DNA from 3 places in the Rhizorhabdus sp. GW822-FHT03C02 genome. Region 1 is predicted to be linked to each of the others. Evidence: riboswitches for the same ligand, from Rfam matches in the RefSeq annotation. Region 1 holds a riboswitch; each other region holds the start of a gene.

Region 1 (6,292 bases):
CCTCGCCGCGCGCCGTTTCACCGAGCGCGGCGGCCAATTGGCGGGTGATCCGCCTGATGTCCTCGAAACTCTCGGCATGGTCGATCTCGACCATCGGATAGCCGAGCCGTTTCAGCAGGGCGCGTGTCGCGGGGGTGGTGAAGCTCCCGGCGACCACCAGATCGGGGCGCTGCCGGACCACCTCTTCGGACAGGCCATGGTTCATGCCGACCCTTGCGGCCGCGCGATACATCAATGACCCGTCGGGATTGCGCGACAGCCAGGTGACCGACGCGATCCGCCCGGGCGGCAGCAAGGCGAGAACCAGCTGGTCGGTGCACTGGTTCATCGACATGACGTGCATGGGTTTCGCGGTGCGTGCCGGCATGACACGCGGCTGCGCCGCACTGCCGACCGAAGTCGACAGTGCGGCGGCGAGCAGGCCGGTCCTGAACCCGATCCGCGTCATCAGAAGCGGACGCGGACGCCGCCATAGGCCGCGCGACCGGGGGTGGCGAAACTGAACACCTCCTCATATTGCTCGTCGAGCAGATTTTCGACCCGGCCGAAGATCGAGATTTTGTCGGTCAGCTTATAGTCGGCATTGAGGTTGATCAGCACATATTCCTGAAGCGACACGCTGACCGGGATATAGCTGGGGTCGGTGAAGGCGACATCCTGCTGGCGCCCATTGTAGCGCGCGGTGAAGGTTCCCGAGAAACGTTCGTCCTTGCTGAAGATGGTGACATTGAGGCTGCCGATATAGTCGGGCCGCCGTACCTCGACCGCGCCATTCTCACGCGCATGCAGCCAGGTGAACGCGGCATCGATCTGGAGCCGCTGGATCGGCCGCGCCGAGGCGAAGACCTCGAGGCCGCGCTGCTTCGAGTCGGTCGTGCGGTTGCCCGGCGTCGCGACGAAGGTCGGTGCCGGATAGGTGGTGTAGATCTCGTCGGTCAGCTTGCTGTCGAACCAGGTCGCGCCGATCGTCGCCTTGTTGCCGGCGAAGCTCTGGTCGATGCCGGCTTCCCAGCCCTTCGACTTTTCGGGCTTGAGGTTGGGGTTGCCGATATATTGGCCGTCCGAATAGCCATAAAGCTCGAAATAGCCCGGATTCTTGACGCCGGTGCCATAGGCGCCGCGGATGCGGGTGCCGGTATCGAACTTGTAGCTGGCCTCGCCCCGCCAGGTGGTGACGTCGTCGAAGCGGTCATTCTCGTCGCGCCGCACCGAACCGCCGAGCGACAGCGCGTCGTTCACCACGACATTATATTCGCCGACGATGCCGACATTGTCGGTGTGCCGCTTGCCCTGGAAGGCGAAGGAGAAAGGCGTAAGATTCTGGAACTGTTCGCGCTCGACGTCGATGGCGGCAGTCAGCCGGTGCCTGATGCCGTCGGTGCCGAAGCGGAACGTGCTTTCGAGCGATCCCTTGTAGCGCTGACCCTTGTCGCCATAGTCGAAGCTGCCGGCGTCATAGCCCTTGCGCCTTGTGTCGGCGATCTGGCCGCTGAGCGCGGTCGTCCAGCGCCCATCGAGCAACGAAAGCTCGCCGCGGACCAGCCCGTAAAAGGCCCGGTTCCTGTAATAGGTGCCGGGGCTGTCGACGGTATAACCGAACAGCGGGCTCGCCGGATTGCTTTCGCTGTTGTTGGTGTCGGCGTCGGTATAGCTGTAGCGGCCTACCGCGGTCAGCTTGAAGATCTCCGACGGCGTCCAGATCAGCTTGGCGCTGGCGCCGACACTGTCCGATCCGACATCGCGGGTGCCGAAGCGCGCGGTCGGCGTTCCACCGGTGTGATAATAAGACGACGACAGCGCATAATCGAGGGTGCCCGAGACACCGGCGACCCGCGCCGCGGCGCTGCCGGTCTCGAACGATCCGCCTTCGGCGCGCAGGCTGACGCCCGGCGCCTCGGCGCCGGTCAGGGTGATATATTGGATGACGCCGCCGATCGCGTCGGAGCCGTAGAGTGCCGATTGCTGGCCGCGCAATATCTCGATCCTGGCGGCGTCGTCGGCGATGAGCGTACCGAAATCATATTCGCCATAATAGGGATCCGACGCCTTGATGCCGTCGATCAGGACGAGGACATGATTGCCCTCGCTGCCGCGCAGGCGCAGTTGGGTCAGGCCGCCAACCGCGCCGGTGCGGTTGACCGCGACGCCGGGGACGTCGCGCAATATGTCGGAGACGATGCGGGTCTGGCGCTGGTCGAGTGCCTGGGCATCGAGCACCGTAATCGATCCGCCGAGCTGACTGACCGGCACCGCGTCACCCGATCGCGACGCAGTCACGACGATCGTGTCGCCGCTGTCGTCGGTGGTCGGCTGGGTGGGATTGCCTTGTGCGAAAGCGGGCGCCGCCATCAGGGCCAGCGCCGAAACCAGAGACTTGTTCATTCCATTACCCCCGTCGGCGTCACACGACTTCGGGCGGGGGCGTGCCGTTCTCGAACGGTCGGCGGCCTGCATCGACCGGACGCCATGGGCGGCCGACGCACGTCTCCGATGCGGCCCCAGCCGCTCGTTCGTCGCTCAGACGGAGTTCACCGTGCCGCGGCCATCCCCTGGACCAAGGCAAGAGCGACCAGACGCCGGCAGGTCTCCTGGCTCACGGGTCATCGCTTGATGCATGGCCTTCCCAGGCCTCGCATGACTTAGCGTCCGGCCCAGTGGCTGGCGGCTCGGGCGTCATGCCCGTCCGCACCTATGCATCGCGCTCACCGCTTACAGTTGCAGGGACAGCTGCGGATTTGGACGGCGAACCATCCGCACCGCATTCCCGTTTTAAGCCCCTTTCGGGGCACCGGCGCGATCTTCGCCCGTTCGCGGAGGCTTCTCCACCAACGAGCGGGTCGGCGGATAATCGAGATCATGCGGCGGCGCAAGCCGGTATAGAATTGCCCTCGGCCGGGCGCTGCCATGTGCGGGCAAGGGCTGGGTGGCCACCGCGATTCATGGTAATCAGATGTTCGAGGCCATAAACGCGGCTGCACCATGCATTCGGAAGGCGGCCGTCATGATGAGAAACGCATCTTTCGGACTTATTGCCGGTGCCGGCATCGGACTTTTGTTAGGAGCGATACTTGGCGATGCCGGTCTCGGTCTGATCGCAGGCGCTGGCATAGGTGTCGTGCTCGGCGCGGGTGTTCCGGTGCGAAAGAATGACAGCGATATGTTCGGGCCCGAAGCCTGAACTGCCGGAGCGATTGGTCGGATATCATCGTCAGCGGATGTTAAGCCAGTTGAGCTAAGCACATGATGTGGGCCGCGCTGCCGTCGTGGCCTGCGGAGGTTGCGTTCGCGTCGCCTGGTGGCGCCGCCCCCCGGCGGCGTCACCGAAGCGCTTCCATCGTACCTCAGTTGAGCGGAGACAGATGCGCCACGCCGTCATGGGCATGATCGGTGCCGTCATGATGATGATGGGTTTCGACCATCAGCAGATTGACCGATCCCGATCGCACCCCGCGTTCGGCCCTCACCTGATCGGCGAACGATCGCACGGCGACCGTCGCTCCCTTCAGCATCACGCTTTCCATCGTGTGGAAATGGTCGAGTCGTACCGCCGTGCTGGCGGCGACCAGATCATGATGCGCGTGCTGCATTTCGGCCAGACGCTGCGCGAGCGTGCGGACGCGGCGGTCGAACACATAGGAAAGATTGGCGACGCAATATTCGCCCTGGGCGCTTTCCTCGCGCCAGCGCTCGATGCCGTCGCGCACCAGGTCGCGCACGGCTTCGGAACGCGTTTCATAGCCGCGGTCGCGGCGGATCTCATCGAGCGCGGCGTTGAGCGCATCGCTGAGCGATATCGTGATCCGTTGCATCCTGTCCCGTCGCAGTTCGGAGGAACCGGCAGCATACGTCATTTGGCGGATGGGAGAAGCGTTGCCGTAGTGTAAGCAATGAGTATAAATTGTTCATACGGGGGGCATGTGTGGCGATAGATCGACCAATCGGGATGCGGCACCTCGCGGGCTTGATGTTCGCGGCCACGTTCGGTCCGATCTCGCCAGTGGAGGCTCAGGTCGCGACCGCCGAGGCCGACAGGCCGGCCGATGGCGACATCATCGTCTATGGCCGGGCGCTCCCGCAGATCGGTACCGCGACCTCGGGCTCGCAGGGCGTGATCGGCTATAAGGATTTCGAGGACAAGCCGCTCAGCCGGGTCGGCGAACTGGTCGAGAATGTTCCCGGGGTGATCGCCACCCAGCATTCGGGCACCGGCAAGGCCAACCAATATTTCCTGCGCGGCTTCAACCTCGACCATGGCACCGATTTCGCCGGCTTCGTCGACGGGGTTCCGGTCAACCTGCGCACCCATGGCCATGGTCAGGGCTATCTCGACCTCAATTTCCTGATCCCCGAGCTGGTCGAGCGGATCGACTATCGCAAGGGGCCCTATTTTGCCGATGTCGGCGATTTCTCGGCGGCCGGCACGGTCCGCTTCACCACCGCCGACCGGCTCGACCGGCCGATCGCCGAGGCGACGATCGGCAGCTATGGCTATTATCGCGCGCTCGCGGCGGGCAGCGCCGCCGTCGGCGACGGCGATCTGCTGGTCGCGCTCGACGGCACCCGCTCCAACGGCCCGTGGGACCTCGACGAGGACCTCAGGAAGGTCAACGGGCTGGTCAAACTGTCGCAGGGTACCGGCGACCATGGCTGGAGCCTCGGCCTGACCGGCTATCATGCGAGCTGGAAGGCGACCGACCAAGTGCCCGAACGCGCGATCGACAGCGGACTGATCGGACGATGGGGCAATATCGACCCCGCGCTGGGCGGCCGGACCACCCGGATCGGATTGACCGGCAACGCCCATCTCGGCGCGACCGAGATCAACCTCTACGGCGTCTATTACCGGTTCGGGCTCACTTCGAACTTCACCTATTTCCTGAATGATCCCGTGAATGGCGACGAGTTCCAGCAGCGCGACCGGCGCGGCCAGTTCGGCGGATCGATCCGGCACAGCCTGTCGACCAGCATCGGCGGCATGCCGGTCACCTTCACCGCCGGCGGCGAGGGGCGTTGGGATCATATCGGCAGGATCGGTCTCTACAGTGCGATCGCGGGCACCACGAGCGGCACCGTCCGCCAGGACAAGGTCGATGAAGCCAGCGGCGCGGTCTATGGGGAGGGCACCGCATCGCTGACCGAGCGATTGCGGCTGACACTGGGCTTGCGCGGCGATCTCTACGGCTATGACGTGACCGCGCAGACGCTCGCGGCCAATTCGGACAAGGGTTCGGATGCGATCCTCAGCCCCAAGGCGGCGCTTGCCTGGCGCGCGGCCGACCATCTCGAATTCTACGCCAATTATGGCGAGAGCTTCCATTCGAACGACGTCCGCGGCGCCAGCATCCGGCTCGATCCGGCGACCGGCGACCCCGTGGATCGGGTGCCGGTGCTGGTCAAGGCACGCGGCTACGAACTCGGCGCCCGTGCCGAATTCGCGCGCTTCACCGCCTCGCTCGTGGCTTATCGCCTCAGCCTCGGCTCCGAACTCGTCTTCGTCGGCGACGGCGGCAGCACCGAGCCCAATGCCGCGACCCGGCGCTATGGCGCCGAGGCCACCCTGTTCTGGCGCCCGACCGGCTGGCTGACCCTCGACGCATCGGCGGCGGCCACCCATGCCCGTTTCCATGGGGTGGCCGCCGGCGAGAACCGGATTCCCAATTCGGTCGACAAGGTGATCTCGGCCGGCGCCGCGGTCGATGTCGGCCGGGGTGTCACCGCCTCGCTGCGCCTGCGCCATTTCGGCGCGGCGCCGCTGATCGAGGACGACAGCGAGCGGTCGAGACCGACCACCCTCGTCAATCTCGGCACCTATTATACGGCGGGCCGGATCAAGATCGGGATCGATCTGCTCAACCTGTTCGACTCGAAGGACGCCGACATCAGCTATTTCTACGCGTCGCGCCTTGCCGGCGAGCCGGCCGGGGGCGTCGAGGGCCGCCATATCCATCCGGTCGAACCGCGGCAGCTGCGCGTGTCGTTGCGCTACGCGCTGTGAAGTGCGGTCGCCGTTCCACCGGACATAATAGTGCCGCCGGGTAGGAATGGCGGATTCTCGCCGATGCAATCGTCTGCAAAATGTCCCGGAAAATAGTTGATCGGCTACTTCGCTGGGATTGCAGCGATCTTGAAGACAATTCGGCGTCCCATGACGAAGCATGTCCCGGACATGAATGCGGTATTTACGGCCTGACTATTCGTGCGCTATATATTGTAAATTAGTGATGCGTAGCTAGAGCGTGGGGTGGGGGATGACAGGCATTCGAAAGGCGCTATTCGCGGGCGCGGCTTTCCT
Region 2 (6,292 bases), on a different contig from region 1:
ATGACATCTTCGAGCAGCGCGCCGCGGGCCTGGCGATAATTGCCCGAGCCGAGCGTGCCGCGCACTTGGCCATGGACGATCAGCTGCGAGGTGCGGTCGGCCTGCGGCTTGAGCAGCACCGGGTTCATGTCGCTATGCGGTTCGACCCGCGCCGCGATCGCCTGCAGCGCCTGTGCCCGGCCGATCTCGCCACCGTCGCTCGTCACCGCGGCATTGTTCGACATGTTCTGCGGCTTGAACGGCCGCACCCGATAGCCGCGATGGACGAGCGCGCGGCATAGCCCGGCGACGAGCACCGACTTGCCGACGTCGGAGCCGGTCCCCTGGAGCATCAGAGCAGCCATGCCGTGCCTCCTGCGATGATCCACAGGCCCAGGCAAGCGCGTCGAGAGAGGATGAGCGCGCGATCGATGTCGGCGGCGCGCGCGATCTCGCGCCCGTCGCCGATCCATGGCTTGGCCTGGACCACCCCGTCATAGGCGATCGGCCCGGCGAGCCGCAGGTCGAGCGCACCCGCCATCGCCGCCTCGGGCCAGCCGGCATTGGGCGAGGCATGGCGGCGCGCATCGCGCAGCATCACCCGCCAGCCGCGCATGCCGCACAGGCAGATCAGCAGGCCGGAGAGCCGGGCCGGGATCAGGTTGAGCAGGTCGTCGGTGCGCGCCGCCGCCCAGCCGAAGGCGCGCCAGCGTTCCTCGCGATGGCCGATCAGGCTGTCGGCGGTGTTGATTGCCTTGTAGACCCACAGCCCCGGCAGCCCGAGCAGCATCAGCCAGAACCAGGGCGCGGTCACCCCGTCGCAATAGCTTTCGGCAAGGCTCTCGATCGCCGCCCGCGCGACCCCGGTTTCGTCGAGGGCCGCGGTGTCGCGCCCGACGATCATCCCGACCGCCGCGCGTCCCCGATCGAGATCGCCGGCGGCGAGTGCCGAGGCGACCGCGCGGACATGGTCGTGCAGGCTGCGCTGGGCGAGTCCGGGGGCGGCGAGCAGCGCGACGATCGGCCAGCTCCATGCGCCGAGCAGCGCGACCAGCACGCGCTGGAGGCCGAGGCCGACCCCGCCGGCCACCACGACCAGCATCAGCACGGTCGCGACCCCGGCGGCGCGCCGGGCGAGGTCGGCCGATCCCGGCCGGTTCCACCGCGCCTCGCACCAGCCGATCAGCCGGGCGAAGCCGCCGACCGGATGCCCGACCCGGCGATAGAGCCATGCCGGCCAGCCGAAGCCGGCATCGATCGCCAGCGCGAGCAGCGCGACCGGTTCAGCCATCGCCGGCGAGCGCCGCATCGAGCCGGGCCAGCGCCCCGGCGCCGTCTGGCAGGCCGAGCCGCAGCCAGTGCGGATCATAGTCGAACGGACGGGTGAGGATCGCGTGGCCCGCAAGCTTGTGGAACAGCGCCGCGGCATTGCCGGTCTCGATCAGCCGGAACAGCGGGCATGCGCCGCGCACGGTCAGCCCGTGGCGGGCGAGCAGCGCGTCGAGCGTAGCGGCCTGTCCGTGGAGGCCGGTCCGCATCGCCGCGATCCAGTCGCGGTCGCGATAGGCGGCGGTGCCGATCGCAAGCGCCGCCGCCGAGACCGGCCAGCTGCCGATCCGCGTGCGCAACCGGCCGATCAGGTCGCGCGGGCCGATCGCGAAGCCGAGCCGCACCCCCGCTAGCCCGAAAAACTTGCCGAACGACCTGAAGACGATCAGCCGCCGGTCGTCGCGCACCGTGCCGGCGATGCTGGCCTCGGGCAGCGCATCGGCAAAGGCCTCGTCGACCAGCAGCCAGTCGGGCGAGTGGTGCAGCCGGTCGAGCAGCACCGCCGCCGGCGTCACCCGGCCATCGGGATTGTTCGGGTTGGCGAGGATCAGCGCGCTCGCCGCCGCACCGATCGCGCCGGCGGCGATCGGTGCGGCGCCCGCGGCGATCTCGGCATGGGTGCGATAGCCGGGGGCGACATGCGCGACCGGCCCCGGCAGCATCTCGCCGATCAGCCGCAGCCCGATCTCGGTTCCCGGCAGCGCGCAGACATGATCCGGATCGACCCCGAAGAAATCGGCTGCCGCCGCCTCGAGCCGGCCGAGCGCGGCCTCGTCGGGCAGCCGCTGCCAGTCGATCGCGAGATCGGCGACCCCCGGCCAGGGCTGCGGATTGATTCCGGTCGACAGGTCGATCCACGGCCCCGGCGCGTCGGGATAGGCCGCCTGGGCGACGCGCAGCCGCCCGCCATGAAAGGACCAGGCGCGGATATCCTCGCTCATGCGGCCTGACCGATGATGAGCAGCCCGATCAGCAGCCCGGTTTCGACCAGCTCGATTCCCGCGCCATGGCCATCGCCCGATATCCCGCCGATCATACGCAGCAGCCGCCAGCCCCACAGCGCGATCAGCGCCGGCGCGATCAGGATCGCGGGCGCGAACCATGCGCCGGCGACCAGCAAAGCTGCCCAGAGGGCGAGGTCGACGATCCGCACCGACGCGGCGAAGCGCGCGGCCAGCCCCTGGTGGAGCGGCGGCAGCCAGCGCGCCCATGCCAGTGGTCCGATCCGCGCGGCGAACGGGACGAGGATCAGCGGCAGCAGGATCGCGGCGTCGATCAGCGCATGGAGCAGCACCAGCTTGGCGATCAGCTGCAGCACGATCGCGACCGCGCCGAAGCTGCCGATATGCGGATCGGCGAGCACCGTCAGCAGATGCTCGCGGCCCTTGTGGATGGCCCCTGCGGCGTCGGCGAGATCGGCGAGACCGTCGAGATGGAGCGCGCCGGTGACCGCGACCCACAAAGCGAGCGCGGCCAGCGCCCCCGTCCATGGATCGATCCGCGCGCCGAGCCAGGCGGCGCCGGCAACCAGGGCGCCGATCAGCAGCCCGACCGCGGGGAACCAGCGGATCGAGGCCGCGAACGCCGCGTCGTCGCTGCGCACCCGCGGCGTCGGCAGGCGGGTGAGGAACTGGACCGCGATCACCAGGCCCCTCATGGCCATAGCCCGACGATCTGCGCCGACGGGGTGTCGCCCGGCCAGACCTTGAGCGACAGCAGCGACGCATAGCCGAGCTCGAACGCCCAGATCTGGCGTTGGTCGAACCCGCACAGCACCGCCAGCGCGGCGCGCATCGCCCCGCCATGGGTGACGACCAGGGTCGGCAGCGGCGCCAGGTCGGCGATCGCCGATCCGACCCGGGCGGTCAGCGCCGACCAGCGCTCGCCGTCCGGCGGCGGATTGGCGTCGGGATCGTCCCAGAATCGGCCGATCGCCGACGGATCGACGTCCGCGCTCGACAGCCCGTCCCACGCGCCGAAATCGAGTTCGCGCCAGCGCGGATCGATGCCGAGCGGCACCGCCAGCGTCGCCGCGATCGCGTCGCCGGCCAGCCGCGTCCGTGCGAGGTCCGATGCGATCAGCCGGTCGACCGCGAGATCGGCCGCCTGATCGACACAGGCGGCGATTCCGGCCGGGGTCGGCGCGCCATCGGTGCGGCCCATCATCCGTCCCGGCGTCTCGGGCGCGCCGTGGCGCAGCAGGTGCAGCAGGAAGGCGGTCATCCGTCTGCCGGCACCGCTTCCTTGTCGGAGACCCCGGCTTCGGCGAAGGTCGCCATGCCGTTGTGGGCGGCGATCGCCGCGCGGATCACCGCGACCGCGACCGCGGCGCCGCTGCCCTCGCCCAGCCGCATGCCGAGATCGATCAGCGGTTCGAGGCCCAGCCGTTCGAGCAACCGGACATGGCCGGGTTCGGCCGATCGATGTCCGGCGAGGATATGGTCGGTGATGCCGGGATGGAGCGCCTTCAGCGGCGCCACCGCCGATCCGCTGATGAAGCCGTCGAGCACCACCGGAACCCCGAGCTGGCGCGCCCGCACCACCGCGCCGGCGATCGCCGCGATCTCGCGGCCGCCAACCCGCCGCAGCGTCTCGAACGGCGTCGCCGGCGCATCGGCATGGAAGGCGATCGCGCGGTCGACGACCGCGACCTTGCGGCCGATGCCGTCGCCATCGACCCCGGTACCGGGGCCGACCCAGTCGGCGGCGGTGCCGCCGAAGCTGCGCGCGCACAAGGCGGCGGCGGCGGTCGAATTGCCGATTCCCATCTCGCCGACGACGAGCAGATCGAGTCCCGGCTCGACCACCTCGGCCCCCGCCGACAGCGCGTCGAGGCATTCGGCGACCTCCATCGCCGCGGCGACGGTGAAATCGGCGGTCGGCCGGTCGAGATCGATCGCGACGACCTTGAGTTCGAGCCCGGCGGCGCCCGCCAGCGCGTTGATCGCAGCACCGCCGGCCTCGAAATTGGCGACCATCTGTGCGGTCACCGCCGCCGGAAAGGCGCTGACTCCGTGGACGGTCACGCCATGATTGCCCGCGAAGATCGCGGCGCGCCCGCTGGCGATCGCCGGCCGTTCGCGGCCCTGCCAGCCGGCCAGGAAGATCGCGACATCCTCGAGCCGGCCGAGCGAGCCCGCCGGCTTGGTGAGCTGGGCCTGGCGCGTGCGCGCCGCCGCGACCGAGCGGTCATTGGGCGGGGTGAGGCTGGCCAGCGCGGCTTCGAACGCGGCGATCGTCGGAAAACAGGTCATTCGGCAACATATCCATCGGGAGGGGAACGGGTGATGAAATGGCCTTTGACGCCTTGCGGCCAGTCGCGAAAGGGGACCCGGCCATGCTCCGACGCGGCATAATGGACCGCATAATCGAGGATCGCCTGCGCGGCCTCGTCGTCGGGGGTGAAGCGGCCGAGCACATAGCCGACCTTGGCGGGCGCGCGCAGATGGACCGTGCAAAACTCGGTGCACGCGAACAGGCAGGGCATTTCCTGCACCGCGACCCCGTCATAGCGCGGATCGCTGGCCTTGACCCGGTGCAGCGCCTCGACCAGCCGCGCGCCGCCGCGCACCCCCTCGTCGTCGTCGCGGGCATCGGCCGAAAGGCGGCAGGTGTTGCAGGCGACCACCGCCGGGCCGGGTTCGACCTTGCGCAGCATCGTCAGGCGCGCCGGACGGGCAGGGCGAACAGGGGGTCGGCAGGCATAGGGTCCATTGGTCGGTCCTCGGCAGATCTGACATCTTGCCGGTCGGGATCGTGCCGATGCGGAACCGCCCCGCATCCGCGCTTGCCCGCACGGCGCCTTGTCGTTGCGCGAGGTCAAACCCCGTTCGGCCGGCACACCCTGTCCGGACGAAGAACGACCGCGACCGGCAGGTCTCCTGGCTCGCGGGTCGATGCCGGTTCGGGCCGCCTTCTCAGGACATGGCGTCCCAATGGCATATGGCCCGATGGCTCACCGCTCACAGTTGCAGGGGCAGCCGGGGCTTCAGACCCCATTCCCTTTTGATCCCCTTCCGGGGAACCTGTCGCACGCGGCGGGGTAGGGGCTTTGGCCCGGCCGATCAAGGGGCGACGCGGGGCGTTCCTGGTCGAAACGGTTCGCCCTATTTCCGTTCGTGTCGAGCGTAGTCGAGACACGCTCCACCACCGCGGGGTGTCTCGACTACGCTCGACACGAACGGATCAACATTTCCGGCCATCCGCTACGCGAACTTGCGCCGCGCGGCGGCCAGCGAGGCGGGCAGCGGGGTGCCCTCGACGATCCGGTTGTCGTCGACCGGACGGCCGAGCGCGGTGGTGACGGGGACGATGCCCGCCCAGAACGGCGTCGCATAATCCTCGTCGTCGTCGATCGGGGCGCCGTCGCGGACCTTCGCCGACGCGGCCTCGATCGGCAGCGCCAGCACCCCCGTCGCCTTGCGCTCCTTGGCCAGCATCGGGCGCACCTCGTCCCAGCGGCCCGGCAGCAGATGCTCGGTGATGATCCGCAGCGCATGGTCATGCTCGTCGGCGTCGGTGACATGGCGCGCGCTGCCATGCACGACCACGCTGCGATAGTTCATCGAATGGTGGAAGGCCGATCGCGCGACGACGATGCCGTCGACCAGCGTCACCGTCAGGCAGACCGGCATCGCCTCGGCGACCCCCTTGATGATCCGCGTCGTGCTGGCGCCATGGATGTAGAGCGTCGACCCGTCGCGGCCATAGGCCATCGGCATCACCATCGGCCGGTCCGACGCGACGAAGCCGACATGCGCGACCAGCCCCTGGTCGAGGATCGCGTGGACGGTCGCCTCGTCATAGCGCGCGCGGCGCTGCTGACGGGCGATGGCGTAGCGGGGCAGATGATCGGGACGCGCGGTCATGGTCGGGCTCCTGTTGGCGATCCGCGCCTCTTGCCTCAGCGACTGGTCTGGTCAAAGATCAGCTTTTGGAAATTGCGAGGTGCCAGTGTCTGCCGGATCGCCGCTCGCCGGATGGA
Region 3 (6,292 bases), on a different contig from region 1:
GGGCATCGCAGGCAAAGACCATTTCGGAGCGCTTCGTGACCGCGCGCCGCGACGCCACCGGCTTCACCGACTATCCGGGTGACGTCCCCGCGACCCTCGCCGAGGGCTATGCCGTGCAGGAACAGGCAATCGCGATCGCCGGCGGGACCATCGCCGGCTGGAAGGTCGGGCGGATCATGCCGCCTTTGTCCGAACGCTTCGGCACCGATCGCCTCGCCGGCCCGATCTTCGCCGACAGCGTCGGCCCCGAAGGCTCGGCGGGCGCGATCTTCGCCGACGGCTTCGGCGCCGCCGAGGCCGAATTTCTGCTGCGAATCGGCCAGGCGCCCGCGGCCGGCCAGACCAGCTTCACCCTCGACGAGGCCGCCGACCTGATCGACGCGGTCCATATCGGCATCGAGATCGCCAGTTCGCCCTTCACCGGGATCAACGAGCATGGGCCGGTCGCGACGATCTCCGATTTCGGCAACAATAACGGCCTGATCGTCGGTGCGGCGATCGCCGACTGGCGCACCCGCGGGCTCGAAGACATCGAGGTCACCACCCGGATCGACGGCGCGCTGATCAAGTCGGGCGTGGCCAGCGCCTTCCCCGACGGCCTCATCGGTTCGGTGCGTTTCCTGATCGAGAATCTCGTCGGCCGCGGCTTTGCGATCGAGCCCGGCTGGTGGATTTCGAGCGGGGCGGTTACCGGTGTCCATCCGGTGCGGGTCGGCCAGACGGTCGAAGCCGATTTCGGACCGCTCGGCACGGTGACCTGCACCATCGCCGCCAGCCGGCCGAAAGGATAAGGTCGCACCAGGCGCCGCCAAGAGCGCCTGCGACGAACAGGAAATATCCGGGAGGATGAGGGTCGAGATGGAAACGCAACTCCCGAAGATCGGGCGCCACCGTTGGGTCGTGGTCTGGCTGCTCTTCGCCGCCACCGCGATCAACTATGTCGACCGCCAGATGATCGGGGTGCTCAAGCCCACCCTCTCGGCCGAACTCGGCTGGAACGAGACCGACTACGCCAATATCGTCTTCTGGTTCCAGGCGGCCTATGCGGTCGGCTATCTCGGCTTCGGCCGCATCGTCGACCTGATCGGTGCGCGGCTCGGCTATGGCATCGCCGTCACCATCTGGACGATCGCCCATGTCGCGCATGGCGGGGTCCATAGCGTCACCCAGTTCGCGCTCGCCCGCTTCGGGCTCGGCATCGGCGAATCGGGCAATTTCCCGGCGGGCATCAAGGCCGTCACCGAATGGTTTCCGCAGAAGGAGCGCGCCTTCGCGATCGGCCTGTTCAACGCCGGCGCCAATATCGGCGCGATCGTCACCCCGCTGCTCGTGCCGTGGCTCACCATCACCTATGGCTGGCGGATGGCGTTCGTCGTCACCGGCGTGCTCGGCGTCGCCTGGCTCGCCGCCTGGTTGGTCTTCTACCGTCGCCCCGGCGAGCATCGCAAAGTCACCCAGGCCGAACTCGATTATATCCAGCAGGATCCGGTCGATCCGCTGGTCCCGATCGGCTGGGGCCGCCTGCTCGGCGTGCGCGAGACCTGGGCCTATGCGATCGGCAAATTCTGCATCGACCCGATCTGGTGGTTCTTCCTGTTCTGGCTGCCCGGCTATCTCGGCAAGCGCTACGGGCTCGACCTCGTCAGCTTCGGGCCGCCGCTGGTGGCGATCTACATCCTGTCCGACGGCGGCAGCATCTTCGGCGGCTGGATGTCGAGCCGGCTGATCAAGGCGGGGCGCACCGTCAATGCCGCGCGCAAACTGACCATGCTGGTCTGCGCGATCGCGGTGCTGCCGATCTTCTTCGCGCAGGACATCGACAATCTCTGGGTCGCGGTCCTCGTGATCGGCATCGCCACCGCCGCGCACCAGGCCTTCTCAGCCAATCTCTACACCCTGCCGTCGGATCTGTTCCCGCGCGGCGCGGTCGGGTCGGTGGTCGGCATCGGCGGCACGATCGGCGCGGTCGGCGGCATGGCGATGGCCAAAACTGCCGGCTATGTGCTCGACACCTTCGGCAGCTACACGCCCCTTTTCGCGGTGGCCGGAAGCGCCTATTTGATCGCTCTGCTCGCGGTGCACGTGCTGTCGCCCCGGCTCGAGCGGGTAAGCGTGGAGGACTGACGTGTCGGTGGTGAAGGCGGTCCGGGTCGACCCGGCGGACAATGTAGCGGTAGCGCTAACATCGATCGATCGCGGCACCGCGCTGACGATCGACGGCATCGACCTGACCGTCGCCGACGACATCCCCTCGGGCCATAAATTCGCGCTGCGGCCGATCGCCGCCGGCGAGCCGGCGGTCCGCTACGGCTTTCCCTTCGGCCGCGCGACCGCGCCGATCGCGGTCGGCGAGCATGTCCACAGCCATGACGTCGAAACGATGCTCGGGATCGACGGCGCCACCGACTATGCCGGGCCGCCGGCGCCGCGCGCGCCGACCGGCACGGCGCGGACCTTCGCGGGCTATCGCCGCGCCGACGGGTCGGCGGGCACCCGCAATGAGATCTGGATCATCCCGACCGTCGGCTGCGTCGGCCGCACCTCCGAACGCCTCGCGGCGCTCGCCGGCCGCGACCTGCCGCCCGGGATCGACGGCATCCACGCCTTCCCGCATCCGTTCGGCTGCTCGCAGTTGAGCGACGATCTCAGCGGCACCACCCGGCTGATCGCCGCGCTCGCCTGCCATCCCAATGCCGGCGGGGTGCTGCTGATCGGGCTCGGCTGCGAGTCGAACCAGCTCAGGCTGGTGCTCGACCAGATCCCCCCCGAACGCCGCGCCAGAATTCGCACTATCGGTGCCCAGACATCGCCCGATGAAATCACCGAAGGCCTTGATCTCATTGCCGAACTCGCCGCGATCGCCGCCGGCGACAAACGCGAAAATATGCCGATTTCCGCACTTCGCATCGGCGTGAAGTGCGGCGGCTCCGATGGTCTCTCGGGCCTCACCGCCAACCCGCTGATCGGTCGCGTCGCCACCGCGGTCGGCGACGCCGGCGGCGCGGTCGTGCTGACCGAGATCCCCGAGATGTTCGGCGCCGAGCAGATCCTGCTCGACCGCTGCGTCGACCGCACCCGCTTCGACGAGCTCACCGGCCTCGTCGCCCGCTTCAAGCGCTACTTCACCGACCATGGCGAGCCGGTCTCGGAGAACCCCAGCCCCGGCAACATCAAGGGCGGCATCACCACCCTCGAGGAGAAGTCGCTCGGCGCGGTCCAGAAGGGCGGCGCGGTGCCGGTGACCGAGGTGCTGCCTTATGCCGGCCGCGCGACCCGGTCCGGGCTCGCGATCGTCGAGGGGCCCGGCAACGACGCGGTCTCGACCACCGCGCTCGCTGCCGCCGGCGCGACCATCACCCTGTTCTCCACCGGGCGCGGCACCCCGCTCGGCAGCCCGGTGCCGACCCTCAAGATCGCCTCGAACAGCGCGCTCGCCGCCGCCAAGCCGAACTGGATCGACTTCGACGGCGGCGCCGCGCTGAGCGCGGGAATGGCCCCGACCGCCGAGGCGCTGCTCGACCTCGTCATCGCCACCGCCTCGGGCGCGCCCGCGCGCAACGAGACCAACGACGAGCGCGGCATCGCCATCTGGAAGCGCGGCGTCACCCTTTAAGATCTGTTGGCATTTCCGATCGCCGAGGCTATGCCGCCCCGCGAAGGCCGGAGAAATCCGGCCCTCATAGATCGCGCCGGTGCCTCGAAAGAGGCTTAAAATGGGAACGCGGTGAGGACGGCTTCGGCCGACCGAATCCGGGGCTGTCCCTGCAACTGTAAGCGGCGAGCGCGATGCACATCGGTCCCTCCCACGGAGGAAGGACCAGCCACTGGGCCGGACGCTAAGTCATGCGAGGCCTGGGAAGGCCGTGTATCAAGCGATGACCCGCGAGCCAGGAGACCTGCCGGCGTCTGGTCGCTCTTGCCTTGGTCCAGGGGATGGCCGCGGCACGGTGAACTCCGTCTGAGCGACGAACGAGCGGCGGGGGCCGCATCGGAGACGTGCGTCGGCCGCCCATGGCGCCCGGCCGATGCGCGGCGCCGACCGTTCGTGAACGGCACGTCCCCGTCCTGTCGCACAGGCGCCGGGGGACTTTGCATGTTTTCCTTGAACAGGACTTTCCACACAAGCCTGGTCGCGGCTCTGGCCACGGCTCCGACCATCGCCCATGCCGAAGAGGCCGTCGCCGATGCCGACGCGATCGTCGTCACCGGCGTCATCGATCCGTTGCGCCTGACCGAGAAGTCCGAAGGGGCCAGCCGGCTCGGCCTGACCGCGCTGCAGACGCCGGCCAGCGTCGAGACGATCGACGGCGACGCGATCCGGCTGCGCGGCGACCTCACCATCCAGGACGCCGCCGCCCGCGCGACCGGCATCGTCAACACTTCCGGCGTGTTCGGCTACGGCCTGTCGGCGCGCGGCTTCACTGGCCAGAATTCGGTGATGCAGCTCTATGACGGCATGCGGATGTACAACAACACGCTGACCTTCCCGGCCGATCCGTGGATGGCCGAGCGGGTCGAGATCCTGCGCGGGCCGGCCTCGGTGCTCTATGGCGAGGGCGCGATCGGCGGCGCGGTCAATGTCGTGCGCAAGCAGCCGACCGACACGCCCCAGGCCGGCGCGCGCTTCGGCCTCGCCTCGTTCGGCAGCTACACCATCGCCGGCGGCAGCGGCGGACCGCTCGGCGATAAGCTCGGCTACCGGGTCGATGCCAGCTACAAGAGTTCGGACGGCTGGATGCAGCGCGGCCATTCGAACGCGCTGTCGCTGTCGGGCGCGCTGCGCTTCAAGCCGGTCGACGATCTCGCCATCACTTTGTCGCACGACTTCAGCACCCAGCGCCCGCGCACCTGGTTCGGGGTGCCGCTGGTCGACGGCAAGCTCGACCGGTCGATCCGCAAGAACAACTACAACGTCACCGATGCCAGGCTGCGCTTCCGCGACAATTGGAGCCAGGCCAAGGTCGCGTGGACCCCCGCCGAGGATGTCACCATCCAGAGCGACGTCTATCATCTGTGGGCCAACAAATATTGGCACAATGCCGAGAACGTCACCTATGTGCCGGCCGCCGGCACCACCCCGGCGAAGGTCCGCCAGTCGAGCTTCCTCGAACTCTACCATATCCAGAAGCAGACCGGGAACCGCACTACGATCAGCCTCGGCCAGAGTATCGCGGGCATCGAGAATCACGCGGTGATCGGCTTCGACGTCAACCGGATCAGCTACAAGAATGTCAGCAATTCGGGGAACAACGCGACCCGGCTGGTCGACGTCTACAACCCGGTCGTCGGCGGCTTCATCGACCAGACCGGCGCGGCCGCGACCAAGCCGCGCTACACCAACGACATCCACCAATATTCGGTGTTCGGCGAGGATCGGCTGGTCCTCGATCCCAAATTCTCGCTGGTCGGCGGGCTGCGCTACGACCGGCCGAAGATCCGCAAGACCGACTATGTGAATGCCGCGAACAATTTCACCGGCATCCCCGACGCGGTGACCTGGCGGGTCGGCGCGGTCTACAACCCGGTCGAGACGCTGTCGCTCTACGGCCAATATGCGACCGCGGCCGATCCGGTCGGCGCGCTGGTGTCGACCAGCCTCGCCCAGAGCAGCTTCGACCTGTCGACCGGCCGCCAATATGAGGTCGGCATCAAGCATATCTTCTGGGGCAGCCGCGGCCAGTGGACCTTCGCCGCCTATGGCATCGTCAAGAAGAAGCTGCTGACCTCGGACCCGCTGATCCCGACGATCCAGGTCCAGGTCGGCCAGCAATCGTCGAAGGGGCTCGAGGCATCGCTGTTCATCGAACCGATCCGCCATCTCGGCATCACCGCCAACGGATCGATCCTCAAGGCGCGCTACGACGACTTCGCCGAATCGGTCGGCGGGGTGCGCTTCCAGCGCGCGGGCAACCGGCCGACCAACGTCGCCGCGAAGACCGCCAACCTGTTCCTGAGCTGGGAGTTCGCCGACGGCTGGGTCGCCGATGGCGGCCTGTCCTATGTCGGCAAGCGTTACCAGGACGCCGCCAATACCCGGCTGATCCCGTCCTACACCGTCACCGACATCGGCATTCGCTGGCAGTTCGTCGAGCAGGCGAGCCTCGGCGTGCGGGTGCGCAACCTGTTCGACGAGACCTATGTCCGGTCGACCTACGGCGCGACCCAATGGGTGCTCGGCGATCCCCGTGCGGTCGAGGCGTCGATCAATGTCGCGTTCTGACCGCGTGCCGTTCGCTCATATTGGGCGTCAGGCGAAGCGGTGGCTCTATCTGGGCCATCGCTGGTCGGGGAT

What was found. Region 1 has a riboswitch for cobalamin ahead of AC1RM6_RS20350 (TonB-dependent receptor plug domain-containing protein). Riboswitches for the same ligand answer to the same signal wherever they lie in the genome.
Region 2: another riboswitch for cobalamin. It lies ahead of AC1RM6_RS23525 (DUF1636 domain-containing protein); the one in region 1 lies ahead of AC1RM6_RS20350 (TonB-dependent receptor plug domain-containing protein).
Region 3: another riboswitch for cobalamin. It lies ahead of AC1RM6_RS23575 (TonB-dependent receptor); the one in region 1 lies ahead of AC1RM6_RS20350 (TonB-dependent receptor plug domain-containing protein).

Annotation. Positions count from the first base shown of each region.
Region 1 is NZ_JBXANN010000008.1:273,443-279,734, reverse strand. It holds gene AC1RM6_RS20355 (ABC transporter substrate-binding protein) at 1-448, opposite strand, end outside; gene AC1RM6_RS20350 (TonB-dependent receptor plug domain-containing protein) at 448-2,382, opposite strand; cobalamin riboswitch at 2,562-2,808, opposite strand; gene AC1RM6_RS20345 (hypothetical protein) at 2,924-3,178, shown strand; gene nikR (nickel-responsive transcriptional regulator NikR) at 3,342-3,809, opposite strand; gene AC1RM6_RS20335 (TonB-dependent receptor) at 3,998-5,995, shown strand; gene AC1RM6_RS20330 (DUF4331 family protein) at 6,249-6,292, shown strand, end outside.
Region 2 is NZ_JBXANN010000011.1:198,009-204,300, forward strand. It holds gene AC1RM6_RS23495 (cobyric acid synthase) at 1-344, opposite strand, end outside; gene cbiB (adenosylcobinamide-phosphate synthase CbiB) at 332-1,270, opposite strand; gene AC1RM6_RS23505 (threonine-phosphate decarboxylase) at 1,263-2,249, opposite strand; gene AC1RM6_RS23510 (adenosylcobinamide-GDP ribazoletransferase) at 2,246-2,965, opposite strand; gene AC1RM6_RS23515 (histidine phosphatase family protein) at 2,962-3,531, opposite strand; gene cobT (nicotinate-nucleotide--dimethylbenzimidazole phosphoribosyltransferase) at 3,528-4,562, opposite strand; gene AC1RM6_RS23525 (DUF1636 domain-containing protein) at 4,559-4,966, opposite strand; cobalamin riboswitch at 5,163-5,352, opposite strand; gene AC1RM6_RS23530 (pyridoxamine 5'-phosphate oxidase family protein) at 5,514-6,176, opposite strand; gene pdxR (MocR-like pyridoxine biosynthesis transcription factor PdxR) at 6,256-6,292, shown strand, end outside.
Region 3 is NZ_JBXANN010000011.1:215,807-222,098, reverse strand. It holds gene AC1RM6_RS23590 (2-keto-4-pentenoate hydratase) at 36-791, shown strand; gene AC1RM6_RS23585 (MFS transporter) at 859-2,124, shown strand; gene AC1RM6_RS23580 (UxaA family hydrolase) at 2,126-3,613, shown strand; cobalamin riboswitch at 3,674-3,918, shown strand; gene AC1RM6_RS23575 (TonB-dependent receptor) at 4,094-6,220, shown strand; gene AC1RM6_RS23570 (PepSY domain-containing protein) at 6,207-6,292, shown strand, end outside.